One region of the Streptomyces sp. NPDC002057 genome, then DNA from elsewhere that is predicted to be linked to it. Evidence: riboswitches for the same ligand, from Rfam matches in the RefSeq annotation. Region 1 holds a riboswitch; each other region holds the start of a gene.

Region 1 (4,810 bases):
CCGCCGCGACCGCTTCGGCCAGGGAGGTACGGGGGACGGGGACGCCGTCCACCAGATAGGTGTCGGCGCCGGTGGCGACGGCGCCGGCCCAGACGCCGTGCGGATGTCCGCAGCGCCGCTCGCACCCGGAGTAGTGGAAGGCCAGGAGCCCCGCCGGTGCGCGGGCGGCGTCGGCGCGCACGTCGGCGAGGGACTTGGCGCAGCCGGGCCGCCCGGTGCAGGCGGTGACGCCGACGCCGGGTTCGCCGGGCCGGGTGATCAGTCCGTGGGCCGCGAGTGCGGGCAGCCGGTCGTGCTCCGCCCCGACGACGACCGCTCCGCGCCAGGGCGTGAACCGCACCTCGTCGGCGGGGAGCAGGGCCCGCAGCTGGGCGGCGGTCAGCCGGCCGAGCGGCGCGAGGACGTGCAGGGCGTGGGCGCCGAGCGGCCCGGGCGCGAGGGGCGGGGCCTGGGGCGGCGGTGGTACGGGGACGGGCCCGTCAGCGGGGTGGCCGGGGTCGCCGAGTCCGGTGGCTCCGCCGGGTCCGACGAGCCCGCTCAGGTCGGGCCGGTGGTCGGCGGGGAGCTCCGCGACCCGCCAGGCCCCCGTTCCGGCGGCTTCGGCGGCGGTGAGGAAGGCGCGGGCGGCGGCGAGCGCGGCACCGGGGGCGTCGGCGGCGCGGACCCGGAGGCACTGGGAGCCGACCCGGAGCAGGGCCGTACCGCCCTCTTCTGCGACCAAGGTCACATCGCCGCCGAGGCCGGCCACATCGCCCCGGCCGTCGTCGAGGACGAAGAGGAACCGGCCGGAGAGCGCCGCCGCCCAGGGCGCGGAACACAGCAGGTCGTCGAGAGCGCGGGCCCACAACTGCACGTCGGCGGCGCCGAGTCCGTCCAGGCCCGCGGCCGGGGAGGCCACGATGTTGCGGACGCGTTCGTGCGTGGGGGAGGGCAGCAGGCCCGCCCCGGAGAGGAGCGCGGCCAGCTCCGCCCCGCAGTCGTCCGCGAGGCCGCGCAGCTCGGCGTTGCCGCGCGAGGTGACGCTGAGCCGCCCGTCGCCGAGGCTCTCCGCCGCGTCCGCCAGGGCCATTGCCTGACGTGCCGTCAGGCGGCCTGCGGGCAGGCGGAGTCGGGCGAGGCGGCCGTCGTCGGCGGAGTGCAGGCGCAGCGCCCCGGGACACGCGTCGCCACGGTCCCGAATGCGAGGTTCGCCCGGGTCGGGCAACGGGGGCGGGGTCGGCGGCATGGCGGCGAGCATACCGACGGGGAACCGGGCACCCACCGGGTGCGATCCGGCCGGCTCCGCCCTGCGCCCCGGCCCGCGGGACGCTCGGGCGGGCAGTGTGATCCGGCCGACCCTCCCGTCCGCCCCGGCCCGCCGACCTCACGATCTACTATGCAGACGGCATGGGGTCCCAGGACCCCGGGGAGGAAGCCCGGTGAGAATCCGGCGCGGTCCCGCCACTGTGAGCCGGCCCGGACCGCGCCTTCGCGCGATCACGGACCGGTGAGTCAGGAACTCCCGCCATCCACACGACCACCCGGGGCGCGGACAACCCCGAGGAAGGCCTGCGCTCGCCATGCTTCTGCTGCTGTCGCACTCCGACACCGACCTGCTCAGCGCCCGCGCGGCCGGCGGCCCGGTGGAGTACCGCTTCGCCAACCCCTCCCGCCTCCCCCTCGCCGAACTGCCCGCCCTCCTCGACGACGCCGACCTCGTCGTCGTCCGTCTCCTCGGCGGCCTCCGCTCCTGGGAGGACGGCCTCGAAGCGGTCCGCGCCACCGGAAAGCCCGTGGTCGTCCTCAGCGGCGAACAGGCACCCGACGCGCAGCTGATGGAGGCGTCCACCGTCCCCGTCGGCGTCGCCACCGAGGCGCACGCCTACCTCGCGCACGGCGGCCCCGGGAACCTGGAGCAGCTGGCCCGCTTCCTCTCCGACACCGCCCTCCTCACCGGCCACGGCTTCGAGCCCCCGGCCGCCGCCCCCACCTGGGGCCCGCTGGAGCGCACCGCCCGCACGACGACCGGCCCGACCGTCGCCGTGCTCTACTACCGCGCCCACCACATGAGCGGGAACACCGGCTTCGTCGACGCCCTCTGCGCGGCGATCGAGGACGCCGGCGCGCAGCCGCTCCCGCTGTACGTGGCATCCCTGCGCGCCCCCGAGCCGGAGCTGCTCGACCGCCTCCGCACCGCCGACGCGATCGTCACCACCGTCCTCGCCGCGGGCGGCACCAAGCCCGCCGAGGCGCAGGCCGGCGGCGACGAGGAGGCCTGGGACGCGGGCGCGCTCGCCGCGCTCGACGTGCCGATCCTCCAGGCGCTCTGCCTGACGGGCTCGCGCGCCGCCTGGGAGGAGAACGACGAGGGCCTCTCCCCGCTGGACGCCGCCAGCCAGGTCGCCGTGCCGGAGTTCGACGGCCGCCTGATCACCGTCCCCTTCTCCTTCAAGGAGATCGACGAGGACGGCCTGCCCGCGTACGTCGCCGACGCCGAGCGCGCGGCCCGGGTCGCCGGGATCGCCGTACGGCACGCCCGCCTCCGGCACATCCCGAACGCCGAGAAGAAGCTGGCGCTCGTCCTCTCCGCGTACCCCACGAAGCACTCCCGCATCGGCAACGCCGTCGGCCTCGACACCCCCGCCTCCGCCGTCTCCCTCCTCCGCCGCCTCCGCGCGGAGGGGTACGACTTCGGGCCCGTCGAGGAGCTGCCCGGAGTGGTCTCCGGCGACGGCGACGAGCTGATCTACGCCCTCATCGAGGCCGGCGGCCACGACCAGGACTGGCTCACCGAGGAGCAGCTCGCCCGCAACCCGGTCCGCATCCCGGCGGCCGACTACAAGCGCTGGTACGCGACCCTGCCCGAGGCGCTCCGCACCCACGTCGAGGAGCACTGGGGCCCGGCGCCCGGCGAGATGTTCCTCGACCGCTCCCGCAACCCCGAGGGGGACATCGTCCTCGCGGCCCTCCGCCGCGGGAACCTCCTGATCCTCATCCAGCCGCCGCGCGGCTTCGGCGAGAACCCGATCGCGATCTACCACGACCCCGATCTCCCGCCGTCCCACCACTACCTCGCCGCCTACCGCTGGATCGCCGCCCGCGCCGAGGACGGCGGCTTCGGCGCCGACGCCATGGTCCACCTGGGCAAGCACGGCAACCTGGAGTGGCTGCCCGGCAAGAACGCCGGCCTGTCCGCCGCCTGCGGCCCCGACGCGGCCCTCGGCGACATCCCGCTGATCTACCCGTTCCTCGTCAACGACCCGGGCGAGGGCACGCAGGCCAAGCGGCGCGTCCACGCGACCCTCGTCGACCACCTCGTGCCGCCCATGGCCCGCGCCGACTCCTACGGCGACATCGCGCGCCTGGAGCAGCTCCTCGACGAGTACGCGCAGATCTCCTCCATGGACCCGGCGAAGCTGCCCGCGATCCGCGCCCAGATCTGGACGCTGATCCAGGCCGCCAAGCTCGACCACGACCTCGGTCTCCAGCAGCGCCCGGAGGACGACGGCTTCGACGACTTCCTGCTGCACGTCGACGGCTGGCTGTGCGAGGTCAAGGACGCCCAGATCCGTGACGGTCTGCACGTCCTCGGCGGCGCCCCGCAGGGCGAGGCCCGGGTCAACCTGGTCCTCTCCATCCTGCGCGCCCGCCAGATCTGGGGCGGCACGCAGGCGCTCCCCGGTCTGCGCGAGGCCCTCGGCCTCGACGAGTCGGCCGCCACCCGCACCACCGCCGACGAGGCCGAGGCGAAGGCCCGCGAGCTGGTCGAGGCGATGGAGGCGGCGGAGTGGTCCGTGGACGCCGTCGCGACCGTGGCCGCCGCGTACGGCCCCGACGTGCACGCCGTCCTGCGGTTCGCCTGCGAGCAGGTCGTGCCGCGCCTGGCCGCCACCACCGACGAGCTGTCACACGCCGTGCACGCCCTGAACGGCGGCTTCGTCCCGGCCGGCCCGTCCGGGTCGCCGCTGCGCGGCCTCGTCAACGTCCTGCCGACCGGCCGGAACTTCTACTCCGTCGACCCGAAGGCCGTGCCCTCCCGGCTCGCCTGGGAGACCGGACAGGCCCTCGCCGACTCCCTCCTGGAGCGCTACCGCACCGACAACGGCGAGTGGCCCACGTCCGTGGGCCTCTCCCTGTGGGGCACCAGCGCCATGCGCACCGCCGGTGACGACGTCGCCGAGGCGCTCGCCCTGCTCGGCGTCCGCCCCCTGTGGGACGAGGCCTCGCGCCGCGTGAACGGCCTGGAGCCGATCCCGCTCACCGAGCTGGGCCGCCCGCGCGTCGACGTCACGCTGCGCATCTCGGGCTTCTTCCGGGACGCCTTCCCGCACGTCATCGGGCTCCTCGACGACGCCGTGCGGCTGGTCGCCGGCCTGGACGAGCCCGCCTCGGACAACTACGTACGGGCGCACGCGCAGGCCGACCTCGCCGAGCACGGCGACGAGCGGCGCGCCACCACCCGGATCTTCGGCTCCCGGCCCGGCACGTACGGCGCGGGCATCCTCCAGCTGATCGACTCGCGCGACTGGCGCACGGACGCCGACCTCGCCGAGGTGTACACGGTGTGGGGCGGGTACGCGTACGGGCGCGGGCTCGAAGGACGCCCGGCGCGCGCCGAGATGGAGACCGCCTACAAGCGGATCGCCGTCGCCGCGAAGAACACGGACACCCGCGAGCACGACATCGCCGACTCCGACGACTACTTCCAGTACCACGGCGGCATGGTGGCGACCGTCCGCGCGCTCAGGGGCACCGCCCCCGAGGCGTACATCGGCGACTCCACCCGCCCCGAGACCGTCCGCACCCGCACCCTCGTCGAGGAGACCTCCCG
Region 2 (4,810 bases), on a different contig from region 1:
TCGGCGGCGCAGAGGCCGGGCAGCCAGCGGGCGCGCTGGTCGTCGTCGCCGTACCGGTCGATCATCCAGGCGACCATGTTGTGGATGGAGAGGTAGCCGGCGATGGAGGGGCAGCCGGTGGCGAGCACCTCGAAGACCAGGGCGCCGTCGGTGCGGGTCAGGCCGGAGCCGCCGTGCTCCTCCCGTACGTAGACGCCGGCGAGGCCGAGACCGGCGGCGCGGCGCAGGACGTCGACGGGGAAGTGCTTGTCGCGGTCCCAGGCGACGGAGTGGGGGGCGAGGTGTTCCTGGGCGAAGTCGAGGGTGACCTCGGCGAGGGCCAGCTCGTCCTTGGTGAGGTGCGTGGTCGTGGTCACGGCGCTCAGCCCATCGTCGGCATGGTGAAGCTCGCGCCCTCCTTGACCCCGGAGGGCCAGCGGGAGGTCACGGTCTTCGTGCGGGTGTAGAAGCGGATGGCGTCGGGACCGTGCTGGTTGAGGTCGCCGAATCCGGAGCGCTTCCAGCCGCCGAAGGTGTGGTAGGCGACGGGGACCGGGATGGGGACGTTGACGCCGACCATGCCGGTGTTCACCCGGCGGGTGAAGTCGCGGGCGGTGTCGCCGTCGCGGGTGAAGATCGCGACTCCGTTGCCGTACGGGTGCTCGCTCGGCAGCCGCAGGGCCTCCTCGTAGTCGGCGGCGCGCACCACGCAGAGGACGGGGCCGAAGATCTCCTCCTGGTAGACGCGCATGGCGGGGGTGACGCGGTCGAAGAGGGTGGCTCCGGCGAAGAAGCCGTTCTCGTGGCCGGGAAGCGTGAAGTCCCGCCCGTCGACGACGAGTTCGGCGCCCTCCTCGACGCCGGTGTCCACGTACCCGCGGACGCGGTCGAGGGCGTCGCGGCTGACCAGGGGGCCGAAGTCGGCGGCGGGGTCGTCGGAGCGGCCGATGCGGAGGGTGGCGATGCGGGCCTCGAGAGCGGCGACGAGCGCGTCGGCGGTCTCCTCCCCCACGGGCACGGCCACGGAGATCGCCATGCAGCGTTCGCCGGCGGAGCCGTATCCGGCGCCGATGAGGGCGTCGACGGCCTGGTCGAGGTCGGCGTCCGGCATGACGATCATGTGGTTCTTCGCGCCGCCGAAGCACTGGGCGCGCTTGCCGTGGGCGGCGGCGGTGGAGTAGACGTGCGCGGCGATCGGGGTGGATCCGACGAAGCCGAGGGCCTGGACGCGGGGGTCTTCGAGGAGGACGTCGACGGCTTCCCTGTCTCCGTTGACGACGTTGAGGACGCCGGGCGGCAGTCCGGCCTCCAGGAAGAGTTCGGCGAGCCTGAGCGGGACGGAGGGGTCGCGCTCGGAGGGCTTGAGGATGAAGGAGTTTCCACAGGCCAGGGCGGGTGCGGCCTTCCACAGCGGGATCATCGCGGGGAAGTTGAACGGGGTGATGCCGGCGACCACGCCGAGCGGGGCGCGCAGCGAGTGGACGTCGATGCCGGTGCCGGCGCTGTCGGTGAACTCGCCCTTGAGGAGGTGCGGGATCCCGGCGGCGAACTCGACCACCTCCAGGCCGCGTTGGAGGTCACCGTGGGCGTCGGAGACGGTCTTGCCGTGCTCGGCCGAGAGCAGGCGGGCGAGTTCCTCGCGCTCGCCCTCGACCAACTGGAGGAAACGCAGCAGGACTCGGGCGCGCCGCTGCGGGTTCCAGGCGGCCCACTCCAGCTGCGCGGTGGCGGCGTCGGCGATCGCGGCCCGTACCTCCTCGCGGTCGGCGAGGGGCACGCGCGCCTGGACGGCGCCGGTGTTCGGGTCGTACACGTCGGCGAAGTTCCCGGAGGTGCCGGGGGTGCGCTTGCCGCCGATGAAGTGGGTGAGTTCACGGACCATGGAAGCCTGCTCTCGTCAGGTGAGATCCGGGGATGGCACGGCGGAGCCGCGCGACGGCACCGGTCGGGTGCGGGCGCGGGGGACCGTCGTGGGACGCGTCAGCGGAGGGATCGCCGAAGGCCGGGGACGCCGCTGGGGGCGTCCGTGCTTCGCGCGTGATCACCTGGGTCGCGGGTACGGACCGGTGCCATGCGTGTCTGCTCCATCCTCGTGGACAACACGGAACAACCCGCGGCCGGTATCCTGACTCCCGGATCCCCGCACGCGCCTCGGCCTTCCCGGCGAATCCCTTCGCCCGTGGCCTGTCGTGAAAGCGCGCACTCCCCGGTCACAGTGGCGGGACCGTGCCGGATTCACACCGGCTTCCCTGCACCGCGGACCTTGTGGCAGGACGATATAGTTGGACGTCCTAGTAAGTCCACCCCCCACCCCGCGTCGGCCCCCTGGAACCGGGGCACTTGCGGGGGCGCTCCGCCGGGGTCAGCGCTGCGGGTCGTCGACGGGATAGGGCACGAACGTGCTGGTGTTCTGGTCGATCCTCAGCGGACGCCCGAGGGGCGGGGCCGCGCGCTGGGGGCAGTCGAGCCGTTCGCAGACGCGGCAGCCCATCCCGATCGGGGTGGCGGCGGCGACGCTGTCCAGGTCGAGGCCCTGGGAGTACACGAGCCGGTGGGCGTGCCGGATCTCGCAGCCGAGGCCGATGGCGAAGGTCTTGCCGGGCCTGCCCCAGCCGCCGCGGTGCCGGGTGACCGCGCGAGCCGTCCACAGGTAGCGCTGTCCGTCGGGCATCCGCACGACCTGGACGTGGATGCGTCCGGGCGCGGCGAACGACTCGTAGACGTTCCAGAGCGGGCAGGTGCCGCCGCCGCGCGAGAAGTGGAATCCGGTGGCGGACTGGCGCTTGGACATGTTGCCGGCGCGGTCGACGCGGACGAAGGAGAAGGGCACGCCGCGCAGGCGGGGCCGCTGCAGCGTGCTGAGCCGGTGGCAGACCGTCTCGTGGCCGAGTCCGAACCGGTCGGTCAGCCGCTCGATGTCGTACCGGACCTCCTCGGCCGCCGCGTGGAACGCGGTGTACGGCAGGATCAGGGCGGCGGCGAAGTAGTTGGCGATGCCGATGCGGGTCAGCCGGTGCGCGGGGCCGCCGGGCGGGAAGTCCTCGGCCGCCTGCCGGTCGAGGCCGTCCCCGTACTCCAGGAGGGCGAGCTGGGTGGCCATCCGGAAGGCCCGCTGGCCGGGGCGCAGGAGCGCCGACAGGTGGAGCGTGCGGGTGGACGCGTCGTAGTGGTGGAGGCGTTCGTCGCCCTCGGCCGACAGACGGACGCCGTGACGGTCGGCGAGCCGGGCCGTCAGGGTCCTGACGACGTCACCGGGCCGGATGCCGATCTCCGTCGCGAGGGCCTCGGCGGCGCGGTCGGTCTCGTCGAGGTAGTTCTGCCGGCGGTAGAAGAAGTCGCGGATCTCCTCGTGCGGGGAGCGCGGCAGCTCGGGGTCGGCGCCCCGGGGGTCCGCCGCGTCGGCGAGCCGTTCGGAGAGCTGGTGGTTGCGCCGGCCGAGCCCGACCAGGACCTGGGCGACGTCGGGCATCCGGGAGGCGAGGTCGGCCAGGTCGGAGGCGGAGACGCGGGCGGCGGCGAGCTCCCCGGCGAGCGCCTCCCGCAGGTCGGCGATGAGGCGGCTGGTGTCGCGCTCGGAGAAGAAGCCGGGGTCGACGCCGAAGGTCTCGGTCAGCCGGAGCAGCACGGGCACGGTGAGCGGTCGGGCGTCGTGCTCCATCTGGTTGAGGTAGCTCGGGGAGATCGCCAGGGAGCGGGCCAGTTCGGCCTGGCTCATCCGGCGCTCCTCGCGCAGCCGCCGCAGCCGCGCTCCCGCGTAGGTCTTGCTCACCCGCGTCCTCCCGCTCTCCCGGCGCCCGGGCCCTCGGTCCCGCGCCAGGTCAGCGTACGCGGGAAAGGCCCCTCCCCTCCCTTAACAAACTTGGCAAAAGAGAGCCGGAAGATTGGCGAAAGTTGGCAGACGTCCACGATTGATGACACCCAGTGCCAGTGCCAGAGTCTGAGTGCGGCCCGCCGGATCCGGTAGGTCCAGGCCGGACCCGGGGACCGATTCACGCCCTGATCTCGGCAACCCCGGCATGACGCGACCTGCAGCGGCGAGATTGCTCACCTCCGCTTGGTCCGGACACCGGCGGTCCGCACCCCCTATCGAGACACGCAGTGCCACACCCGCACGAGGAACCGTGCGGGCTTGGCAGACGCGGCAGATCCAAGGAGACGGTGACGGTCATGGCAGACGCGAGGACGCAGGCGGCCGAGGAGCTGGCACGGCGCTGGGCCACCGACCCGCGCTGGAAGGGCATCGAGCGCACCTACGGCGCCGAGGACGTGGTGCGTCTCTCGGGCAGCGTCCGTGAGGAGCACACCCTCGCCCGGCGCGGCGCCGAGCGGCTGTGGCGGCAGCTGCACGAGCGGGACTACATCCACGCCCTCGGCGCGCTGACCGGCGGCCAGGCCGTGCAGCAGGTCCGGGCCGGCCTCCAGGCCATCTACCTGTCGGGCTGGCAGGTCGCCGCCGACGCCAACCAGGCCGGGCACACGTACCCCGACCAGAGCCTCTACCCGGTCAACTCCGTTCCGCAGGTGGTCCGCCGGATCAACAACGCCCTGCTGCGCGCCGACCAGATCGCCACCGCCGAGGGCACCCCGGCTGACGAGGGCATCGACTGGCTGGCCCCGATCGTCGCCGACGCCGAGGCGGGGTTCGGCGGCCCGCTGAACGCCTTCGAGCTCACCAAGGCCATGATCGCGGCCGGTGCGGCCGGCATCCACTACGAGGACCAGCTCGCCTCGGAGAAGAAGTGCGGCCACCTCGGCGGCAAGGTCCTCGTGCCGACCGCCCAGCACATCCGCACCCTCAACGCGGCCCGGCTCGCCGCCGACATCGCCGACA
Region 3 (4,810 bases), on a different contig from region 1:
CCCTCCTGCTGGCCCGCCGGAACGCCGAGCTGCCGCCCGCGTTCCCCCTGCGCTGGCAACCCGGCACGGAGCGGCTCGCCGACCTCGGCCACGCGCTCGCGCTGGAGGCCGAAGCCCTGCTCGGCGGCCCGTCCCTCACCCGGATCCGGCGCTGCGAGGGCCCCGGCTGCGGCTGGTTCTTCCTCGACCGCAGCCGGGGTGGCACCCGGCGGTGGTGCAGCTCCGGCGACTGCGGCAACCGCGATCGCGCCCGCCGCCACTACGCGCGCACCAGACACCCGCGATGAGGCGACCGGGCCCGGGGGGCGTACGGATCGGGCGCACGGATCGCCCGCGCGGGGGCCGGGGCAGGCGTACGGGTACGGCGGAATCCGTCCAGGACCCGGCCCGGGACCGCACGGATAGGGTGACCGCACGATGACACGCTTCCGTGAGAGTGTTCGGTCCCTGCTGCGCGAGCAGGTCCTCGACGCCGCCCACCGCCTCGTCGCCGCCGACGGCTGGGGCGGGCTGCGCATGACCGCCGTCGCGCGGACCGCCGGGATCAGCCGCCAGACCCTCTACAACGAGTTCGGTTCGAAGGAGGCGATCGGCAACGCCCTGGTCCAGCGCGAGCTGGAGGGCTTTCTGGTCGGCATCCAGCGCGAACTCGACGCCCACCGGGGCGAGCTGGAGGCCGCGGCCGCCGCGGGGGTCGGCTACACGCTCCAGCAGACGGTGGACAACCCGCTGGTCAAGAGTGTCCTGGTGGCGGCGCGCGGGGGCGAGGACGATCTCCTCGCCTACCTCACGACCCGCCCGGAGCCGGTCTTCGGCACGGCGATGGCGATGCTCGACGCGTACGCGACCGAGGCCTGGCCCGACGTGGACGAGGAGTCGCGCGGACTCGCCGTCGAGACGGTCGTGCGGCTCACCGTCAGCCACATCGTCCAGCCGGTGGCCTCCCCGGAGGAGTCGGCGCGGCGCATCGCCGCGATCACGGCGAGGATCGCGTACCCGGGCGCCGCGAAGGCCTGACGGGAGATCAACTCGCCTTGTGGTGAGGTGGTTTCGGCAGACGAGGAACCCGGCGGTGGCGCCGTCCGACTGCCTGGACGCGACAGAAACGTCGGGACCGTCCACCTCCCCGGGGAGAACCATGAACCGCCGCCACCTGCTCCGCGCCACCACCGCCCTCGGCGCCACCGGCGCCCTCACCGGCGTCGCCGCGACCGGGGCGCAGGCCACGACCACGGCGGGGACCGCCGCCACCGGCTCGGCCGCCTCGAAGCCTTCCGCGTCCCGCCCGCTCCGCGTCCACGTCGTCCTCTTCGAGGGCGTCGAGGAACTCGACTTCGCCGCCCCCTATGAGGTGCTGTCCGCCGCCGGGTTCTTCTCCGAGCGCCCGGTGGAGGTCCGTTACGTCTCCGCCACCGGCCCCGGTACCGTGACCGCGGCCTACGGCACGAAGGTCCGCGTCGACCACCCCTGGGCCCCGCACCGGGCCGACCTGCTCGTCGTGCCCGGCGGCGGATACGCGCGGCGCGACAGCCCCGGCGTCCGGGCGGAGATCGACCGGGGCACCCTGCCCCGCGCCCTGGCGGCGGCCGCCCGGCCGGGGCTCACCGTCGGCGCCCTGTGCACCGGCGTGATGCTGCTCTCGGCGGCCGGGCTCACCCGTGGCCGCCCCTGCACCACGCACCACAAGGCCCGTCCGGACCTGGAGCGGCAGGGGGGTGTGCTGAAGAAAGCCCGGGTGGTCGACGACGGCGACCTGGTGACCGCCGGCGGCATCACGTCCGGCCTGGAGCTCGCCCTCTGGCTGGTCCGGCGCGAACTCGGCCCCGACGCGGCGAACGGCCTGGAGACCATGCTGGAGTACGAGGCCCGGGGCACCGTCTGGACGCGCGACCGGTAGGCCGTCACGGAGGGCGCGGGGCCGACGCGGGGCGGGCCGGGCGGGTCGAGGCGGTTCGGGGCGGTTCGGGGCATGAAAAGGCCCGGTGCCGGACACGGGGGATCTCCGGCACCAGGCCTCTGTTGAAGATTCTACAGACTCGGTGGGTGTGTACGCACCACACCCCACCCCGCCGCCGTCCGCCCGCCCCCGGGGCGAGACGCGGACCCCGCGCGGCCCTTCCTCGAACGGGGTTCACGTGGGAGTCCGCCGGCACCGGTCGGGGTGCGGGCAACGGGCGAACGACGGGCGAACGGGGTAAAAGTCCCCTGAGGCGTGAACGCGGCCGAGCGGGGTCCCCGCCCCCTCGGCCGCGCCACCGGTGACGACGACGAGGAGGCCGCCGTGGAGGGCAGAAACATAGGGTTCGTGCATTCCTTCAACCGCGCCGGCGGGTACGGATTCGTCGTTCCCGTGGGCTCCGAGGAACAGGTCTACTTCAGCGCCGAGGACATCGAGGGGGAGGAGCGGTCGCTCTCCGAGGGACAGCAGGTCTCCTTCGTCCTCGTCCTGGGCGAGGGCCGGTTCGAGGCGAAGGAGCTGCGCGTCTGACGCCCCGCCGGCACCTCTCCGCCACCGGCGGCGCCCCCGGGCGGGGGAGCGGGCCGGTGGTAGTGTGCCGAGGCCAGTCGCACCTTTGTACGCACCCGAACGGGTTTGTGCACGGGTCAGGGAATCCGGTGCGAGACCGGAACTGACGCGCAGCGGTGAGGGCGACGGGCGGAGCATCGGCCACTGGGCGGCACGACAGGCCCGGGAAGGCGCTCCGTCCGGCTGACCCCGAGTCCGAAGACCTGCTGGCGGCCCCGGCGGCACGCTGTCGTCCGGGGAGCACCGTACGACAGGCTCCGCGAATGAGCCGTGGCCGCAGAGGAACATCCCGTGCCGCTCGCACACCCCGTCCGCTCCGCCGTGCTCCTCCTGGCCGGCGCACTGCTCCTGACCACGACCGGATGCGGCGGAGGGACCACCGCCCCGGCCGCGAAGGAGCCGGCCGCGGGACCGGGGCAGGGCTTCCCCCTGACGCTCGCCGACAACTGCGGACAGCGGGTCACCGTCGACCGGCCGCCGCAGCGGGCCGTCGCCCTCGACCAGGGCGCGGCCGAGATCATGCTCTCCCTCGGCCTCGCCGACCGGATGGTGGGCACCGCCACCTGGACGGACCCCGTCCTGAAGGGCCTGGAGAAGGAGAACGCGAAGGTTCCGCGCCTCGCCGACCGCTACCCCTCCTTCGAGAAGGTCCTCGACACCGAACCCGACTTCGCGGCCGCCTCCTTCGCGTACACCCTCGGCAAGGGCGGGGTGGCGACCCGCGACCGGTTCGAGAAGCTCGGCGTCCCCACCTACCTCTCGCCGACCGACTGCGTCGGCAAGGACAACAGCGGCGACGGCGACGGCGTCCGCACCGAACCGCTGACCATGGAGACGGTCTACGGCGAGATCCGCGACCTCGCCGAGGTCTTCGCGGTGCGCGAGCGCGGCGAGAAGCTCGTCGCGGACCTGAAGTCCCGGGTGGCGAAGGCCACCGCCACCGGCGACTTCGAGGACGTCACGGTCCTCTACTGGTACGCCAACGCCGAATCGCCCTACATGGCGGGCTGCTGCGGCGCCCCCGGCATCGTCACCCGCGCCCTCGGCGCGAAGAACGTCTTCGACGACACCCGCGAGGAGTGGCCCCAGATCAACTGGGAGAGCGTCGCCGACCGCGACCCCGACATCCTCGTCATCGGCGACCTGACCCGCCGCTCCCAGTCGGCCGAGAGCGCCGCCAAGAAGATCGAGTTCCTGGAGTCGGACCCGGTCACCCGGAACATGACGGCGGTACGGGAGAAGCGGTACGTCCTCCTCAGCGGCCAGGCCCTCAACCCCACCCTCCGCACCGTCGAGGGCATCGAGAAGGTGGCGGCCGCGCTCCGCTCGTACGGTCTCGCGAAGTGACCGCGACCCCGGTCGCCGGAGCCGCCGCCGTCGTACGCGGCGGGGGCGTGGCGCTGCTGTGGACGGTCGTGGGACTCGCCGTCCTGGCGGCGTCGGTGGCCGTGGCGATCACCATCGGGCCGGCGGACATCGGCGTCGGCGACGTGTGGTCCGTCGTCGCCGCCCACCTCGGCGGGGGAGCCGCGGAGGTCTCGCCGATCCGGGACGGCATCGTGTGGGACCTGCGGCTGCCCCGCACCCTCCTCGCCGCCGTCTGCGGAGCCGGCCTCGCCGTCTGCGGTGCGGTGATGCAGTCGCTGCTGCGCAACCCGCTCGCCGACCCGTTCGTCCTCGGAGTCTCCTCCGGCGCCTCGACCGGCGCGGTCGCGGTCGTCGTCCTCGGCATCGGCGGCGGCGTCCTCTCCGTCACCGGAGGGGCGTTCCTGGGCGCCGTGTGCTCCTTCGCGCTCGTGCTGCTCCTCAGTCACACCCTGGGCGGTTCGACGGACCGGGTGGTCCTCTCGGGGGTCGCGGCGATGCAGCTCTTCTCCGCCCTCACCTCGTTCGTCGTGATGACGGCCGCCGACGCGGAGACCACCCGCGGGGTGCTGTTCTGGCTGCTCGGCTCGCTCGGCGGGGCGGGCTGGGGCGATGTGGGGGTGTGCGGCGCGGTGCTCGCGGTGGCGCTGCTCGTCTGCGGCGGGCACGCGCGGACCCTCGACGCGTTCGCGTTCGGCGAGGACGCCGCGGCGGCGCTCGGGGTCGCCGTCGTCCGGACCCGGCTCGTCCTGCTCTGCGTCACCGCCCTCCTGACGGCGGCCCTGGTCTCCGCCGCCGGGGCGATCGGCTTCGTCGGCCTCGTCCTGCCGCACGCGGCACGGGCCCTCGCGGGCCCCGGCCACGCGCGACTCCTCCCGGTCACGGCCCTGACCGGAGCCGTCTTCCTCGTCTGGGCCG
Region 4 (4,810 bases), on a different contig from region 1:
CCGCTCGACTTCCGGCTCACCACCTCGGCCGTGCGCGCCGACCCGTCCTGGCGGGTCGCCCCTCCCGCGCCCGGCCTGACCGACCGCCGGGTCGAGATCACCGGCCCGCCGGACCGCCGGATGGCCGTGAACGCCCTCAACTCCGGGGCCCGGGTCTGGATGGCGGACTTCGAGGACGCCACCGCGCCCACCTGGGACAACGTGATCGGCGGCCAGCTCACCCTGCTGGACGCCGTCGAACGGCGCATCGACTTCACGACCGCCGACGGCAAGGAGTACCGGCTCGCCGACCGCGACCGGCTCGCCACGATCGTCGTCCGGCCGCGCGGCTGGCACCTCGACGAGGAGCACCTGGAGGTCGACGGCCGCCCCGTGCCGGCCTCGCTCGTCGACTTCGGCCTGTACTTCTTCCACTGCGCCCGGCGGCAGATCGACGCCGGACACGGCCCGTACTTCTACCTCCCCAAGCTGGAGGGCCGGGACGAGGCGCGGCTCTGGAACGACGTCTTCCTCCTCGCCCAGGAACTCCTCGGCATCCCCCGGGGCACCGTCCGCGCCACCGTCCTGATCGAGACCATCACCGCCGCGTTCGAGATGGAGGAGATCCTCTACGAGCTCCGCGAGCACAGCTCCGGGCTCAACGCGGGCCGCTGGGACTACCTGTTCAGCCTGATCAAGACCTTCGGCCACCGGACCGACTTCCTGCTGCCCGACCGGGCGAAGGTGACGATGACCGCGCCGTTCCTGCGGGCGTACACCGAGCTCCTGGTGCGGACCTGCCACCGGCGCGGCGCCCACGCCATCGGCGGCATGGCCGCCCAGGTCCCGGGCCGGGACCCCGCCGCCCACGAGGCGGCCCTCGCCAAGGTCCGCCTGGACAAGGAACGGGAGGCCGAGGACGGCTTCGACGGTTCCTGGGTGGCCCACCCCGGACTCGTCCCGGTCTGCCGGAAGGTCTTCGACGGTGTGCTCGGCGACCGTCCCGACCAGATCCACCGGACCCGGGACGACGTGGAGGTCACGGCGGCGGACCTGCTGTCCGTGCGCCGGATCGGCGGGCCCCCGACCGAGGAGGGGGTGCGCACGAACATCGCGGTGGCCCTGCGCTACTTCGCCGCGTGGATGGGCGGCCAGGGCGCGGTCGCCCTCGACGGCCTCATGGAGGACGCGGCCACCGCCGAGATCGCCCGCGTCCAGGTCTGGCAGTGGCTGCGGCACCGCGTGATCCAGCGCGAGGACGTCCTGCGGACCCTGGACGACGAACTGGCCGCCCTGGGCGCCGCGTACCCGTGGGCGCCGCTCGACGAGGTGCGGGAGCTGTTCGAGCGGACCGCTCTCTCCGCCGAACTGCCGCTGTTCTTCACCCCCGAGGCGTACTCCCGCCACCTCGTGCGGACGACGGAGCCCCGGGCGTGAGCGGGGAGACCGGGCACGCGGGCGGCCCGCCCGAGGCCCGCCGGCCCGTCGGCATCCGGCGCGTCGGCGTCGTCGGCGGCGGCCAGATGGGCGCGGGCATCGCCGAGGTGTGCGCACGGGCCGGACTCGACACCCTGCTCTGCGAGGCCACCCGGCCGGCGGCCGCGGCGGCGCGCGACCGGATCGCCGACTCCCTCGAACGGGCCGTGCGACGGGGGAAGCTCGACCGGGTCGCGGGCGAGGGCGCGCTCGACCGGATCACGGTCACCGCCGACCTCGACGACCTGGCCGATCGGCAGTTGGTCGTCGAGGCGGTCACCGAGGACCCCGCCGTGAAGACGGAGGTGTTCACCGCGCTCGACAAGATCGTCACCGATCCGGCGGCGATCCTGGCCACCAACACCTCCTCCCTCCCCGTGATGCGCCTCGGCATGGCCACCGGCCGCGCCGACCGGGTCGTCGGAGTGCACTTCTTCAACCCGGTCCCGGTGCTGCCGCTCGTGGAGGTGGTCACGACCCTCCACACGGCGCCCGACGTGGAGCGCGACGTGACGGAGTTCGCCACCGCCGTCCTGGGCAAGACGGTCATCCGCTCCCGCGACCGGGCCGGCTTCGTCGTCAACGCCCTCCTGGTCCCCTACCTGCTGTCGGCGATCCGGATGACGGAGTCGGGCTTCGCCTCCGCCTCGGACGTCGACCACGGCATGGAACTCGGCTGCGCCCACCCGATGGGGCCGCTGAAGCTCGCGGACCTGATCGGACTCGACACGGTCGCGTCGATCGCCGAGTCGCTCTACGACGAGTTCAAGGAACCGCTGTACGCCCCGCCCCCGCTGCTCCTGCGGATGGTGGAGGCGGGACTCCTCGGCCGCAAGACGGGCCGCGGGTTCCACGGGTACGACCGGGTGAGAGGACCCGGACGGCAGCCGGTCTGAGGGGGCCGGCGGCGGCTGAGGGGCCGGGGACGGGTGGTGCCGTCCCCGGCCCACCGTCATGCCCGCGTGTCTCATGTCACCGTCCGAATGGTGGAATCACCGTGCTCGCGCGCGCGGCCGACGCCGTAGGGTGGCCGTGCAGCTGGTTCGCCCCGTCCGCCAGGCGGGAGGCGTCGTAAGAGGGAACCCGGTGGGAATCCGGGACTGCCCCGCAGCGGTGAGTGGGAACGACCGCCGTCATACGCACTGGGCCCGGGAAGGGTCTGGGAAGCGACGGCCAGTAGGAGCCCTCCGGTCACCTCCGGAGGACGTGCCCGCGAGTCCGAAGACCTGCCCGTTGCCCGCACGCGGACGATTCCGCGCGCGGACATTCCGGTGACCTCGAGGGCGGGTCGGCGCACATACCTGTCGGGCGAGCGCGCCGTTCCACGCGCACGCGCACCGACCGGTCGTCGCCCCTTCGCGCTCTCGTCCCGTCCCCGGGATCTCAGGGATTCATCTCGCGAAGGAGATCTCCGTGACCACGAAGTCCGCAGCCGCGGCAGCACGGGCCACTGTGTACGGCTACCCCCGCCAGGGGCAGGGCCGGGAACTCAAGAAGGCGATCGAGGGGTACTGGAAGGGCCGCGTCGACGCCGAGGCCCTCCGGGCCGCCGCCGCCGCACTGCGCGCCGAGAACTGGCGGCAGCTCGCCGACGCGGGCGTCCACGAGGTGCCCACCGGCGACTTCTCCCTCTACGACCACGTCCTCGACACCACCGTCATGGTCGGCGCGATCCCCGCCCGCCACCGGGAGGCCGTCGCGGCCGACGCGCTCGACGGCTACTTCGCGATGGCGCGCGGCACCCAGGACGTGGCGCCCCTGGAGATGACGAAGTGGTTCGACACCAACTACCACTACCTGGTCCCCGAGTTGGGGCCGGACACCGTGTTCACCGCCGACTCCGCCCAGCAGGTCGCCGGGCTGCGCGAAGCCCTCACCCTCGGCCTGACGGCCCGACCCGTCCTGCTGGGGCCCGTCACCTATCTGCTGCTCGCCAAGCCGGCCCCCGGCGTGGCCGCCGACTTCGATCCGCTGACCCTGCTCGACCGACTGCTGCCGGTGTACGCGGAGGTCCTCGCCGACCTGCGCGCGGCGGGCGCGGAGTGGGCTCAGCTGGACGAGCCGGCCCTGGTGCAGGACCGGACCCCGGCCGAACTGAACGCGGCCGAGCGGGCCTACCGCGACCTCGGCGCGCTCACCGACCGGCCCAAGCTGCTCGTCGCCTCCTACTTCGACCGGCTCGGCGACGCCCTCCCCGTACTCGCCAAGGCACCGGTCGAGGGGCTCGCCCTCGACTTCACCGGCCCCGCCGCCGGCCAGGTCGACGCGCTCGCCGCCGTCGGCGGCCTGCCGGGCAAGCGCCTGGTCGCCGGGGTGGTGGACGGCCGCAACATCTGGGTCAACGACCTGGAGAAGTCGCTCTCCACCCTCGGCACCCTCCTCGGGCTCGCCGACCGGGTGGACGTCGCCGCCTCCTGCTCCCTCCTCCACGTGCCGCTCGACGCGACCGCCGAGAAGGACGTCGACCCCCGGATCCTGCGCTGGCTGTCCTTCGCCCGGCAGAAGACCGCGGAGCTGGTGACCCTGGCCGAGGGGCTCTCCGGCGGCACCGAGGTCATCGCCGACGAGCTGTCGGCGAACCGCGCGGCCCTCGCCTCCCGGGCCGGCTCCCCGATCACCCGCGACCCCGCCGTACGCGCCCGCGCCGCCGCCGTCACCGACGCGGACGGACGCCGTTCGCAGCCGTACGCCGAGCGCGCGGCCGCCCAACGCGCCCATCTGAGGCTTCCGTTGCTGCCGACCACCACGATCGGCTCCTTCCCGCAGACCGCCGACCTGCGCGCGGCCCGGGCCGACCTGCGGGCCGGGCGGATCGACGCCGCCGGGTACGAGGAGCGCATCAGGTCCGAGATCCAGGAGGTGATCGGCTACCAGGAGAAGACGGGGATCGACGTCCTGGTGCACGGCGAGCCCGAACGCAACGACATGGTGCAGTACTTCGCCGAGCAGCTCACCGGCTACCTCGCCACCGAGCACGGCTGGGTCCAGTCCTACGGCACCCGCTACGTCCGGCCCCCGATCCTGGCCGGGGACATCTCCCGCCCCGAACCGATGACCGTCCGGTGGACGACGTACGCCCAGTCGCTGACCGGGAAGCCCGTCAAGGGCATGCTCACCGGGCCCGTCACCATGCTCGCCTGGTCCTTCGTCCGCGACGACCAGCCGCTCGGCGACACCGCGCGGCAGGTCGCGCTGGCCCTGCGGGACGAGGTGAACGACCTGGAGGCGGCGGGTACTTCGATCATCCAGGTCGATGAACCGGCGCTCCGGGAGACCCTGCCGCTGCGGGCCGCGGACCACCCGGAGTACCTGGCCTGGGCGACCGAGGCCTTCCGCCTCACCACCGGCGGGGTGC

Evidence for each region. Region 1 has a riboswitch for cobalamin ahead of cobN (cobaltochelatase subunit CobN). Riboswitches for the same ligand answer to the same signal wherever they lie in the genome.
Region 2: linked by a shared signal. The riboswitch ahead of ABT129_RS32910 (CoA-acylating methylmalonate-semialdehyde dehydrogenase) and the one ahead of cobN (cobaltochelatase subunit CobN) in region 1 are both predicted to bind cobalamin.
Region 3: linked by a shared signal. The riboswitch ahead of ABT129_RS21740 (ABC transporter substrate-binding protein) and the one ahead of cobN (cobaltochelatase subunit CobN) in region 1 are both predicted to bind cobalamin.
Region 4: linked by a shared signal. The riboswitch ahead of metE (5-methyltetrahydropteroyltriglutamate--homocysteine S-methyltransferase) and the one ahead of cobN (cobaltochelatase subunit CobN) in region 1 are both predicted to bind cobalamin.

What each region holds. Positions count from the first base shown of each region.
Region 1 is NZ_JBEOXR010000001.1:266,231-271,040, forward strand. Features, by position in the region: gene ABT129_RS01210 (ferredoxin-like domain-containing protein) at 1-1,237, opposite strand, end outside; cobalamin riboswitch at 1,369-1,520, shown strand; gene cobN (cobaltochelatase subunit CobN) at 1,560-4,810, shown strand, end outside.
Region 2 is NZ_JBEOXR010000061.1:41,026-45,835, forward strand. Features, by position in the region: gene ABT129_RS32905 (acyl-CoA dehydrogenase family protein) at 1-365, opposite strand, end outside; gene ABT129_RS32910 (CoA-acylating methylmalonate-semialdehyde dehydrogenase) at 362-1,861, opposite strand; cobalamin riboswitch at 2,078-2,253, opposite strand; gene ABT129_RS32915 (short-chain fatty acyl-CoA regulator family protein) at 2,342-3,748, opposite strand; gene aceA (isocitrate lyase) at 4,147-4,810, shown strand, end outside.
Region 3 is NZ_JBEOXR010000028.1:8,244-13,053, forward strand. Features, by position in the region: gene ABT129_RS21720 (CGNR zinc finger domain-containing protein) at 1-287, shown strand, start outside; gene ABT129_RS21725 (TetR/AcrR family transcriptional regulator) at 418-1,017, shown strand; gene ABT129_RS21730 (DJ-1/PfpI family protein) at 1,139-1,897, shown strand; gene ABT129_RS21735 (cold-shock protein) at 2,213-2,488, shown strand; cobalamin riboswitch at 2,561-2,738, shown strand; gene ABT129_RS21740 (ABC transporter substrate-binding protein) at 2,819-3,874, shown strand; gene ABT129_RS21745 (FecCD family ABC transporter permease) at 3,871-4,810, shown strand, end outside.
Region 4 is NZ_JBEOXR010000061.1:46,755-51,564, forward strand. Features, by position in the region: gene aceB (malate synthase A) at 1-1,416, shown strand, start outside; gene ABT129_RS32930 (3-hydroxybutyryl-CoA dehydrogenase) at 1,413-2,351, shown strand; cobalamin riboswitch at 2,478-2,703, shown strand; gene metE (5-methyltetrahydropteroyltriglutamate--homocysteine S-methyltransferase) at 2,869-4,810, shown strand, end outside.